2 regions of the Nocardia sp. NPDC023733 genome follow, and region 1 is predicted to be linked to the other one. Evidence: riboswitches for the same ligand, from Rfam matches in the RefSeq annotation. Region 1 holds a riboswitch; the other holds the start of a gene.

What was found. A riboswitch is a leader RNA that binds a small molecule or an ion and turns the genes downstream of it on or off. The one in region 1 is predicted to bind cobalamin.
Region 2: it holds a riboswitch for cobalamin, as region 1 does, so the genes downstream of both, AB0F86_RS28795 (CbtB-domain containing protein) here and AB0F86_RS26090 (iron ABC transporter permease) in region 1, are expected to answer to the same signal.

What each region holds. Positions count from the first base shown of each region.
Region 1 is NZ_JBFAAN010000009.1:5,290-11,426, reverse strand. It holds gene AB0F86_RS26110 (LLM class flavin-dependent oxidoreductase) at 1-579, opposite strand, end outside; gene AB0F86_RS26105 (ABC transporter ATP-binding protein) at 573-1,340, opposite strand; gene AB0F86_RS26100 (ABC transporter permease) at 1,316-2,176, opposite strand; gene AB0F86_RS26095 (ABC transporter substrate-binding protein) at 2,176-3,267, opposite strand; cobalamin riboswitch at 3,330-3,478, shown strand; gene AB0F86_RS26090 (iron ABC transporter permease) at 3,506-4,537, shown strand; gene AB0F86_RS26085 (ABC transporter ATP-binding protein) at 4,534-5,355, shown strand; gene AB0F86_RS26080 (ABC transporter substrate-binding protein) at 5,352-6,137, shown strand, end outside.
Region 2 is NZ_JBFAAN010000012.1:7,716-13,852, forward strand. It holds gene AB0F86_RS28770 (hypothetical protein) at 1-85, opposite strand, end outside; gene AB0F86_RS28775 (carbonic anhydrase) at 157-780, opposite strand; gene AB0F86_RS28780 (A/G-specific adenine glycosylase) at 871-1,740, shown strand; gene AB0F86_RS28785 (alpha/beta hydrolase) at 1,855-2,589, opposite strand; gene AB0F86_RS28790 (antibiotic biosynthesis monooxygenase) at 2,622-2,945, shown strand; cobalamin riboswitch at 2,972-3,121, shown strand; gene AB0F86_RS28795 (CbtB-domain containing protein) at 3,155-3,355, shown strand; gene AB0F86_RS28800 (CbtA family protein) at 3,346-4,116, shown strand; gene AB0F86_RS28805 (hypothetical protein) at 4,153-4,605, shown strand; gene AB0F86_RS28810 (OsmC family peroxiredoxin) at 4,610-5,047, opposite strand; gene AB0F86_RS28815 (SRPBCC domain-containing protein) at 5,104-5,550, opposite strand; gene AB0F86_RS28820 (multidrug efflux SMR transporter) at 5,606-5,926, opposite strand; gene AB0F86_RS28825 (NAD(P)H-dependent oxidoreductase) at 5,923-6,137, opposite strand, start outside.

The DNA.
Region 1 (6,137 bases):
GACGAAATCGATCGGATGGATCTTGTCCGCGTCGGCGTAGATGCCCGCCGCCCGGTCGAGCACGATCGCGTCGTCCTCCCAGCTGTCCCACAGCGCGACCACCGCGTCGACGAATTCACGTGCCCTGGCATACCGCTCCCGATGGTCGGGATGCCGGTCTAGACCGAAATTGGCTGCCGCCACGTCGGTTCCGGTGGTGACGATGTTCCAGCCCGCGCGACCACCCGAGATGTGGTCGAGCGAGGAGAACAGCCGCGCGAGGTTGTACGGCTCGTAGTACGTGGTCGACGCCGTCGCGATGAGCCCCAGATGCGTGGTGGCGGACGCGATCGCGGTGAGCAGCGTGATCGGTTCGAGCCCCGGCGCGGCATTGTGGCGCACATCGGTGCGCAGGGCGGGTCCGTCGGCGAAGAACACCGCGTCCAGCTTCGCCGCCTCCGCGGTGCGCCCGATCTCCTGGTAGTAGGTCACGTCGTAGATGCGGTCCGGTCGGCTGTCGGGATGCCGCCACGCGGCCTCGTGATGACCGGACGGGTAGATGAAGGCGTTCAGACTCAATTGCCGTGGTGCGTTCACGATGCCTGCTTCACTGTCTCGAGGTCGGTGGTGTCCACGCCGAGCCCGGCCAGCAGCACCTCGCGCAACCGGATGAATTCGGGGTGGGCGTGCCTGCGCGGTCGGGCGATGTCGATGCGCTGATCGATGGCGATGCGACCCTCGTCGAGGACCAGTACCCGGTCGGCCAGCAGCAGTGCCTCGTCCACGTCATGGGTCACCAGCAACACAGCGGGCTGGTGTCGTGCGCACAGCGCCTGCAGCAGCGTGTGCATGCGGATCCTGGTGAGGGCGTCGAGCGCGCCGAACGGTTCGTCGGCCAGCAACAGTTCGGGCTCACGCACCAGCGATCGGGCCAGCGCCACCCGCTGCTGTTCACCGCCGGAAAGTTCACGGGGCCAAGCTTTCTCACGTCCACCGAGGCCCACCTCGGCCAGCGCGGACCGCCCACGCTCGGCGGCGTCGCGGCCGGTGAGTCCGAGCACCACGTTGTCGAGCACCCGCGCCCAGGGCAGCAGCCGCGAATCCTGGAACACCACCGCGCGCCGTCCGGGAACGGTGAGCTCTCCGGAGCCCGGTACCTGCCCGTCGAGTTCGGCCAGGGCGCGCAACAGTGTGCTCTTACCCGACCCGCTGCGCCCCAGCAACGCCACGAATTCTCCGCGACGGATCGCAATATCTATACCCCGCAATATGACGCGCTGCCCGAAGCCGCGAGTGAGGCCCCTGGTCCGCACCACCGCGCGGTCGTCGTGCTCGATCAGTCGCCCAACGTCTGTCGCCATGCCAGCACCTTCCGTTCTGTTGTCCGCACGGCGAGGTCGCCGAAGAGTCCGAGAAGTCCGTAGATCACCAGGCCGACGACGATCACGTCGATCTGCCCATAGGTGCGCGCCTGGGTCATCAGGTATCCGATGCCGCTGGTCGCGTTCACCTGTTCGACGACAACCAGCGCCAGCCACGAAATGGTGACCGCGAGCCGCAGCCCGAGGAAGAAGCCGGGCAGCGACCCGGGCAGTGCGACGCGGCGCAGGAATCCCCACCGCGACAGCCCGACCGTCTCGGCCAGCTCCACATAGCGCGCGTCCACACCGCGCAGGTACGCGTGGGTATTGAGGTAGATCGGGATCAGCACGCTGGTCGTGATGACGATCAGCTTCATCTCCTCGCCGATCCCGAACCACACGATGAACAGCGGGATCAGCGCCAACGTCGGAATGGCGCGCTTGATCTGTACGGGGCCGTCGACCAGCGCCTCCCCGATTCGGCTCAACCCGGCGATCAGTGCCAGCACCACCCCGATCACCACACCGAGCACCAGCCCGATCGCCGCGCGTTGCAGCGAGGTGAGCAGATTGGACTGCAGTCGCCCGTCCGCGATCAGCTCCCCCGCCGTCCGCGCGACCGTCCACGGCGCGGGCAGGGTCTCGGGATCCAGTGCACCAGTGGCCGATCCGGCGACCCAGGCGCCGACGAGCAGCGCCGGACCGAGCGCGAAACCGAACGGGATGGGCTTGCCGGGGCCGAGCCTTCGCTTCCCGCGTCCGCGCGGAGCCAATTCGGGTTCGCCGGTCCGGTGTGCGCGCACGCGCCGCAGCACACCGGCTTCGAGGGTCGCCATCAGCTCACCGCCGGGGCGAAGGCTGCGCCGCTGGCGGTGACGGCTTCGGTGACCGCCGCGTCGAACCGCAGGTCGAAACCGTCTGCGGCGGTGATCTTCTTCGGCAATTCACCGGCGGCGTCGATCGCGTCGATCGTGCTCTGCTGACGCGCGACCAGCTGCTGGTCCAGGTGCGGGAATGTATAGGTGCCGAGCGATTCCACGATCCGCCGCGCGTCGTCTGGGCTCACCTTCTGGTTGCGCACGTAATAGGCGTCGGCCCATTCCGCGCTGTGGGTGTTGGTCCAGTGCCAGGCCCGCACGAACGCGCCGACCAGGGCCCGGGTCGCGGCCGCTTTCGCCGGATCCTGCACCACGGCGCGCCGCGCGTACACATAGGCGAGCCCGCTGTAGATGCCGCTCGTCTCCGAATCCGGAATCAGCGACGTGCCGGGAGTGCGCAGCAACCTGGTCACATTCGGTTCGATCAGCGGCGCCACATCGACCTGCCCGGTGCGCACCGCGTCGAGGAACTCCGCGAGCTGCAACCGGATCAGTTGCACGTCACCGGTTTTCAGACCCGCCTTGCTCAGCGCTTTCAACACCGCCGCCTGCTGGGCGGTGCCCTCGGCGTAGGCGATATTGCGCCCCTTCAGGTCCGTGAGCTTCGTGATCGACAAACCCGGAGCGACAGCGAGTTTCAGCGCCTGCGGGTTGGTCTGGTAGGAGCCGACGATCGGTACGTCCTGCCCCGCCGCGAGTGCGTGGATCGGCGGTACGTCACCGACCTGGCCCACATCGGCCGCGCCGGCCCGGAAGGCCTCCAGGATCGCGGGCCCGCCGACGAAGTTCGCGAACTCGATCTTGAACGGCAGCTTGTCCAGCTCGCCCGAGAGCCGAAGCGCGTTCTGCAACCGCTCCTGCTGGTCGGCGACCACGAGGGTGGTGCCCGGCGGAACCTCGGTGGGCAGCGGCGCGTCGGGGGTGCCGAGCGGCTTGTCGTCACCGCCCGCGCATCCGGTCAGGCCGAGAGTCGCGGCGGTGGCCACCGCGAGGAACGCGGCGGTGACGCGGCCACGCAGGCCGTGCGCAGAGGTGTTCGGTCGGTACATACCCGGATTCAAGCAACCGGACAAACCGGCGAACACCCTTTGCCTTACCGTGAGCCGAACCCGGCGCTGTGCCGGCACCCGGTGCCGCGCTACAGTCGGTGGGTCATCCCCGGTGGGTGCGGGAATCCGGTGCAATTCCGGGACGGTCGCGCCACTGTGATCGCCTCACGGCGAAAGTCAGACCTCCCTCGCCGGGCACCCTCTGAAAGGGCCGCGCCTTGCCTCTGGAGAACCCGCGATGATCCGTGCACGGATCTCGCTCGCACTACCCGTGCTCGCGGTGCTGCTGCTGGTCGCCATGATCGCCGCCACCGGCTTCGGCGCGGAGACCGTTCCCGTGCGCGCGGTACTCGACACCCTCGGCGCCCGGCTCACCGGAACCACCCCCACCGACCCCGGTATCGACACCATCGTCTGGCAGCTGCGCGTCCCGCGCACCATCCTCGCCGCCGTGGTCGGTGCCGGTCTCGCGGTGGCGGGCGCCGCGATGCAGACCCTGGTTCGCAACCCGCTCGCCGACCCCTACCTGCTCGGCGTCTCCTCCGGCGCGGCCGTCGGCGCGGCGGCCGTCATCACCTCCGGCCTGTTCGCGGGTGCCGGCATGTGGGCGCTGTCCGGCGGCGCGCTGGCCGGCGCTTTCGGTGCGGCGACCCTCGTCTTCCTCATCGCCCTGGCGCAGGGCGGGCTCACCCCGTTGCGGCTGGTGCTCACCGGTACCGTGCTCGGCTCGGCCTTCGCCGCCTGCAGCAGCTACCTGGTGTTCCGCAGCACCGATCCCGCCGCCGCCGAATCGGTGCTGTTCTGGTTGCTCGGCAGCCTCGCGGGCGCCGATTGGCCGACCCTGGCCCTCCCACTGACCGTCGTCGCGCTCTGTGCCACGATCCTGGTCGCGATCGCGGGCTGGCTCGACGCCCTCACCCTCGGCGCCGACACCGCCTCCTCGCTCGGGGTTCCGGTGACCGGCCTGCGGATCGGGCTGTTCGTGCTGCTCGCCGTGCTCGTCGGTGTGCTGGTCGCGGTGTCGGGTGGGATCGGTTTCGTCGGCTTGGTCGTGCCGCATGCCGCGCGCATGATCGTCGGCCCACGGCATCGCGATCTGTTGCCCGCCTGCGCGCTGTGCGGGGCGCTGTTCCTCGTCGTCGCCGATGCCGCCACCCGGGTGCTGGTGCGCCCCACCGAGATTCCGGTCGGTGTCCTCACCGGCCTCATCGGCGCCCCCACGTTCCTTCTGCTGATGGGCAGACGCCGCTACCGATTCGGCACCTCATGAGTTCCCACGAACCGGCCCCCGAGCCGCCGCCTCTCGAACACGGCAGACTCCATGCGCGCGAGCTCGCCTGCGCCATCGGCCGGCGCACTGTTCTCGCGGAGGTGGACTTCACGATCGAGCCGGGTGAGACCGTCGGCTTCGTCGGCCCCAACGGCAGCGGCAAAACCACGCTGCTGCGCACCTTGTCCGGTGTGCACCGACCCCGTTCCGGCCGGGTACTCGTCGACGACCAGGTCCTGCACGATCTGCGGCCCCGCCGCCGCGCCGCGACCGTCGCGCTGGTCGCCCAGGACGAGATACCACCCGACGACATGCTGGTCGGTGAGGTCGTGGCGCTGGGGCTCACCCCATACCTGCCGCCGTGGGGTCTGGAGGCACCACGCGAACAACAGCGGGTGACACAGGCTTTGGCGTCGGTCGACCTGCACGGCTTCGCCGGACGACCGGTGCGCCGGCTCTCCGGTGGCGAACGTCAACGGGTCCTGCTGGCCCGTGCACTCGTCCAGAACACCCCCGTCCTGCTGCTCGACGAGCCGACCAACCATCTCGATGTCACCCATCAGCTCGAATTGCTCACCCTGGTCCGCGGTCTGCGCCGCACGGTGGTGGCCGCTCTGCACGACCTTTCGCTGGCGGACCGCTATTGCGATCGGATCATCGTGCTACACAAGGGTTCTGCGTACCCACCCGCGCCACCAGCCGACGCGCTCTCCCCCGCCGTCGTCGCCGAGGTGTTCGGTGTCGACGCCAACCGCGTCCGGCATCCGGTCACCGGCGAGGACCACCTGTTGATCACCCCGCGAGAGGCACGACGATGAACACGAACCTCGGCCGTATCCTGGCCACCACCGCACTCGCCGCCGTACTCGCGGCGTGCGCCGGAACGTCCGCCGAATCCGCGACCGCCGTGACGGTGCGCAATTGCGGTGTGGAGACCCGTTTTCCGGCACCCGCGCAGCGCATGTTCGTCAACGACGGCAATCTCATCTCCATGGTGCTGGCACTGGGTGCCCAGGATCAGGTGGCGGCGGTCTCCAGCGTCAAACGTGACGCGGCCACACTGCGCACCCACTACGGTGCCGAGGTCGTCGACGGCCTCAACGATGTCGCCCCCGAATACCCTTCGCGCGAAACGGTTCTCGCCCAACGCCCCGACGTGATGCTCGCCGGTTGGAGCTACGGCTACGACGAGGCGAGCAACCTCACCCCCGCCTCCTTGCGCAAGGACGGCATCGCCGCCTACGTACTCACCGAGAGTTGTCGCCAGGCCGACGGGGGCGCCGCACGCGGCACCGTCGAGCCGTGGACGGCGTTGCGTACCGACCTCACCGATCTCGGTGTCATCACCGGCCGCACCGCCCGCGCGAGCGAAGTCACCGCCGATCTCGACACCAGGCTGGCGGCCCTGGCGGCCGCTCCGAAACCGGCGAAGGCTCCCACCGTCTTCCTCTTCGACAGCGGCACCGACACCATCTACTCGAGCGGGAAATTCGGTGCGCCTCAGGCGATCCTGGAGGCGGCGGGCGCCCGCAACATCCTCCACGACGTCGCCGACACCTGGACCAAGGTCTCCTGGGAGCGCCTGGCCGCCGCCGACCCC
Region 2 (6,137 bases), on a different contig from region 1:
CGAGCGCGACGACGATGACGCCGATGGCCAGCGCGCGACGACGCCAGTAGATCTCCGGTGGCAGCGGTCCATTCGGTTCCAGCACGCTTCAAAGGTAAGCGCAGCGCGCGAGGGCGCGCTCGATGACCTCGGCGTGTCGGGCGCTTACCGCCCGATTCAGACCGTCTCGCCGATATTGCCGACCACCCGGCGCAGATGCGCGCGACCGTCGGACAACTGGTAGGTGACGCTCGCGATCGCGCACTGACCAGTGGCGACGCGCTGGGAGATGATCATCGAGCGTTCCATGAGCAGCTTGCTGGTCTCCACCACGTGCCGGGCCTCGAGGTCGTCGACCGTCGTGAGCCCTTCGCGGCGGCCGAGCAGGATCGAGGGGGTCACCTTCTCGACCACGCTGCGAATGAAGCCGCCGGGGACGGCGCCGCCGTCGAGCGCGTCGATCGTGGCCTTCACCGCGCCGCAGCTGTCGTGGCCGAGGACCACGATCAGCGGCACGTTGAGCACCTCGACGCCGTATTCGATCGAGCCGAGCACCGAGGAGTCGACGACGTGGCCTGCGGTACGCACCACGAACATGTCGCCGAGACCCTGGTCGAAGATCAGTTCGGCGGCTACGCGCGAATCGCCGCAGCCGAAGAGGATGGCGTGCGGTCGCTGTCCGTTCACGAGCTTGGCCCGGTCTGCTGCGCCCTGGCTAGGATGCAGCAGAGTGTCGTTGACGAAGCGCTCGTTGCCCTCGCGCAGCGACTTCCAGGCACTTATCGGATTAGAACCAGGCATACCGACCATTGTGCACACGCTATCGGTTACCAGCGAGTCTGCGCTGTTACGCCTCGGCAAAGTCGGCCTGGCAGAGATGGAACGGGAACAGTGAGTATCGACGCCGAGGTCCTGCTGGATTGGTTCACCGAGCGGGCGCGTGACCTGCCGTGGCGGCGGCCGGAGGCGACCGCCTGGCACATCCTGATGAGCGAGATCATGCTGCAGCAGACACCCGTGGTGCGGGTGGAGCCGATCTGGCGTGAGTGGGTGGCGCGCTGGCCGGTGCCCTCGGCGATGGCGGCGTCGTCACAGGCCGAGGTGCTGCGGGCGTGGGGCAAGCTCGGTTATCCGCGCCGGGCACTGCGGTTGCACGAGTGCGCGCGGGTGCTGGCCGCCGAGCACGGCGACGTGGTTCCGGCCGATGTCGACGTCCTGCTGAGCCTGCCGGGTATCGGCGCCTACACCGCGCGCGCGGTGGCGTGTTTCGCGTACGGGCAGCGAGTTCCGGTGGTGGACACCAATGTTCGCCGCGTGGTGGCGCGGGCGGTGCACGGCCGTGAACCCGGTAATCCGTCCTCGCGCGATCTCGCCGAAACCGAGGCGCTGCTGCCCACCTCGGTGCCGCGGGCCGCGAAGTTCTCGGCGGCGCTGATGGAACTGGGCGCGCTGGTCTGCACGGCCCGCAACCCCGACTGCGGCAACTGCCCGCTGCCGCGCTGCGCCTGGGTCGACGCGGGCAGGCCGGCCGCCGAGGTGGTGCGCAAGGTGCAGAAGTACGAGGGCACCGATCGGCAGGCGCGCGGCAGGCTGCTCGATGTGCTGCGTGATGCGTCGGGGCCGGTCGAGCGGGTGCGGCTGGACATGGCCTGGACGCGCGACCCGGGTCAGCGAGCTCGGGCGCTGGATTCGCTGCTGGTCGACGGGCTCATCGAGCAGACCGAGGACGGTTTGTTCGCCCTGGCCGGCGAGGGCGCCTGATATCCGCCGGTACCGTTCGACCTGCTTGCAGGCCAGGGGCAGGGTGCGGCGTGGGGACTTCCTCGAGGGTAGACACCCAGCCCCGCACCAGAAGCCGTCCGACCAGGCTGCGGCTCAGACCCGCGCCAGAAACCGTTCGACGTGCGCGCGGTATTCCTCGGGCCGCTCATCGTGAATCAGGTGCCCCGCCCCGGGAACTCGCACGTACTCCGCGTCCGGATGCACCTCGGCCATCGTCCGCATCTGCCCAGCCGGGGTGATGGTGTGCTCGCCCTCGATGAGCAATGCGGGAACGCGCAGCGATTTCCATTCGTCCCAGAAGTCGCGCGTTCCCCATTCCTCGGAGATCGCGCGGAAGGTGTCGACCTCGCCGTGGAGCCGGTAGCCGCTCGATTCGGTGAATGCCCGCAGGAAGTACCGCCCGGCCACCGGCCCGAAATAGTCGATCACGGCCTGCTCGTCGGGGAAGGGTTGCGGCCAGGAGTGGATGAGTTCGGCCCAGTGGGCGGCGGTGCGGCCGGTGAAGTCCGGGGCGATGTCCTCGACGACGATCGCGCGGACCCGCTCGGGATGGGTCGCCGCGAACACCCACCCGTGCAGCGCACCCATCGAATGCCCGATCACGATCATCGGTTCGGTGATCGCCGCCGTGTGCGCGGCGAGGTCGGCGACGAACGCCTCGGTGCTGAGCTCGGCGGGCGGAACACGACCGTGACCCGCGGCGTCGAAGGTGTGGACATGACCGAACTCGCGCAGCCACGGCACCTGATCCGACCAGGTACGCGCGCTTCCCATCAGACCGTGTAGCAGCAGAATCGGCACCCCGACCCCGCCTTCGTCGTACAGCACGCACCCGATTCTGCCCCGTATACAGTCGACTCATGGCTGTTGTGAAGATCAATGCGATCGAGATTCCCGAGGGCGCGGGCCCGGAGCTGGAGAAGCGGTTCGCCGCGCGGGCCCACGCGGTGGAGAACTCGCCCGGGTTCCTCGGCTTCCAGTTGCTGCGTCCGGTGGCCGGTGACAACCGGTATTTCGTGGTGACGCAGTGGGATTCGGAGGAGTCGTTCGCCGCGTGGCGTGACGGCCCGGCCCGCGCGGCGCACGCCGGTCACGGTGCCGACGGTGAGCGGCCCAAGCCGGTGTCGACCGGTGCGTCGCTGCTCGAATTCGAGGTCGTGCTGGACGTGCCCGCGAAGTCCTGATCGGGGCGTTTCCCCTGGATGTATTGACGCGCCCTGGCGGCGGCTGTCACAGTTCGAGGGAAATTACGCGAGGGTGCGCGGTAATCCGGTGAGATTCCGGAGCGGTCGCGCCACTGTATTCCGTGCCGGATTCCGGTGCGGACAGCCAGACATCGGCATCCTCGCCTATCGCTTCGATCGCGGGACGCGCATCCCGGAGGAGGACCCGAATGGCTATCGCGCATTCACCCAGCCGGTCTACCGGCCTCGACACCCTGGCAACCGTGCTGGTCACGGTCGGTGTCGTTCTTCTTGCACTGCTCACGCTGTACCTGGTCGGTTTCGATCAGGGGGCCGTCTCGCGTAGCGGGATGTTCCTGCACGAGCTGATGCACGACGGACGTCACCTGCTCGGTGTCCCGTGCCACTGACCGGATCCTTCAAAACCCTGCTGTTACGTGGTCTGCTGGCCGGTCTGATCGCCGGTCTGCTGGCCGCGACAGTGGGCTATTTCATCGGTGAGCCCCATATCGAGGCGGCGATCGCCATCGAGGAAGCCGGTTCCGGCGGGCATTCGCACGGGACCGTCGAGGACCAGGCGCACGATGAAGAACCGCTGGTCAGCCGATCGGGGCAGCAGGCGGGTCAGTTCCTCGCGCTCGCCTTGGCCGGTATGGCGTTCGGGGCGATCTTCGCCGCCGTGGTGAACGTGGCTCGCCGTTTCACCGCGCTGAGCGGCCCCCGATTGTCGCTGACCGCAGCGGGATTCGCGTGGGTGGCGATCGTCGCGGTGCCGTTCTTCAAGTACCCGGCCAATCCACCGGCGGTCGGCGACCCGGAAACCATCGACCAGCGCACCTGGCTGTGGGTGGCCGTCGTCGTGCTCGGCCTGCTCGCGGTCGCGGCGGCCGTCGCGGCCTATCGCGCGCTGGCCGGTCAGCTCGACTCGTTCCGGATCGTTGCCGCGGTAGCCGCGTTCGTGCTGGTCACCACGGTCGGTTACGTGCTGCTGCCGGGGGTGAACGAGGTCTCCGACGATTTCCCGGCGACGCTGCTGTGGCAGTTCCGGGTGGCCTCGCTGGCCGAAACCGCAACCCTGTGGGCGGCTCTGGGACTGGCGTTCGCCGCGCTCACCGAATGGTCGAGCGCGCGTAGCACTCCGGTAGCACGCGAGGTCGCTACCTCGGGGTGATCCTCGTGAGTACCGCGGGAGGGCAGTGTCGGCATCATGACCGACACTGCCTTCTCTGTTTCCGTCGCCCGTCCGGGCGCGGTGCGCGTGGCCTTCGCCGGGCTGGTCACCGCGCTGGCCGCCGGAGTCGCCGAAGGACTGCTGCGTGCCGTGCGCGGTGGGACCGAATTGGGCGCCACCGCGACGGGTCTGCTGCCCCGGCTGGCCATCTACCTGGTGGTGCTCGGGGTCGCGATGCACATGGCCAACGGCAGCCGGGTGTCGCGGGCCCTGCTCACCGTCGGTATCGGGATGATCGGATTGGTCTCGCTCATCATCGAACCGCTGGCTGTGCTGCTTTCCACCGACGATTTCGGCGCCCTGTTCGGTGGGCTCGCGCCCGATTCAGCTGTCCTCGTCGCCTGCCGGGCGGTGCACATCCTCGCGGTGGTGATCGCGATTCCGGCGATGTACACCCCGGCGGCGCACCGCTGGTTCACCCAGCGGTGAGTGTTCAGATGAGTTCGGCGTCCAGTTCCACCTCGGCGACACCGGCGAGCGCCTTGCTCACCGGGCAGCCGTTCTTGGCCGCGGTCGCCGCGGTGTAGAAGCCCTCGGCGTCGATCCCCGAGGCGACGGCGCGCACGGTGAGCTTGATCTTGCTGATCCGGAAACCGCCCGCCGGGTCGGGGCCGAGGGTCACGTCGGCGGTGACGTCGAGGCTCTCCGTGGTACCGCCCACGTTGGCGAGCTCGGCCGAGAGCGCCATCGAGTAGCACGACGAATGCGCGGCCGCGATCAGCTCTTCGGGGCTGGTGCCCTCGGCGGTGTCGGCCGTGCGCCGGGGCCAGGACACGTCGAATTTGCCGAGACCGGAGCTGACCAGCTCGACCTGCCCTGAGCCGTCCTGCAGCCCGCCTGCCCAGAGTGTGCGTGCGCTACGAATCGCCATCACGTTCCTTTCGCCTCAGTCGAGAAATGTGTGTGCGATACCGAACCTACGTGAGCTCAGACCGGGATACTCGTCACTTCGTCGAGGCGTTCCAGCTTCTCCGGCCACACCTGCTGATGCAGGTCACGGATGGCGGCGGTGGGGAAACCGGAGTGCCGCAGCCGCAACCTGATGCCGCGTGGTTGTTTCAGGAATTCGGCGGCGACCACGGTCTCCACCCCTTCGGTCGCGGCGGTGACCCAGGTGAACTCGATCCGGCGGTTGGCTTCGAGCGTGAGGATGCGGCCGTAGTGCGGGTTGCGTTTCTCGGCCGAGCCGGTGTCGAAATAGAGGGGCTCGTTCACGGCGGGTCGCATCAGAACCGATCCGGGGACGGCCAGCCACAGGTCGAGGCCTTGGGTCCAAGCCGCGTACAGCAGGCTCGGCTGGGCCTTCATGACTCGCTCGACGGTGAGCTCGTGGGGCCGAGTGGACAGGTCCGGGGGGCGAACTGGCTGGTCCATCAGCCGACCCTACCGGTCAAGTGCCCGCCGAGCCCGCATCGGGTGTGCCACAGGGTCACTCGGGGTTGGTGACGCGCGCGAGCACGATGCCACCGAGAATCAGCGATAGGGCGAAGACCCGGCCCGCGCTGAGCGGGTCCTTGTGCACGAGCACGCCGAGACCGATCGCTCCGAGTGCGCCGATCCCGGTGAACACCGCGTATGCCGTGCCGACCGGAAGGGTCTGCATGGCGCGCGAGAGCAGGTAGACCGCCAGCGAGCCGAGCGCGATGCACAGCAGGGTCGGGCCGAGTCTGGTGAAGTTCTCGGTGGGTTTGATGGTCTGCGACCAGGCGATTTCGACCAGCCCGGCCACGCCGAGCAGGATCCAGTTCATCGCGTGTAATCCTTTGCGAGCAGGCGTACTTCGGCGATGGCGGCGTCGAGTGAGGCCTCGTGCTCGGTACGCAGGTGGGCAAGGTTGGGGTCCGAGACAGCGTTGGCCAGTTCGGCATTGACGAAAACGGTGTCGGTGACGGCGTAATGGCCTGCGAAGAAGTCGCGCAGGTAGCGCTCCTGATAGTCGAACGCGGCTTTCGGCGCACCGG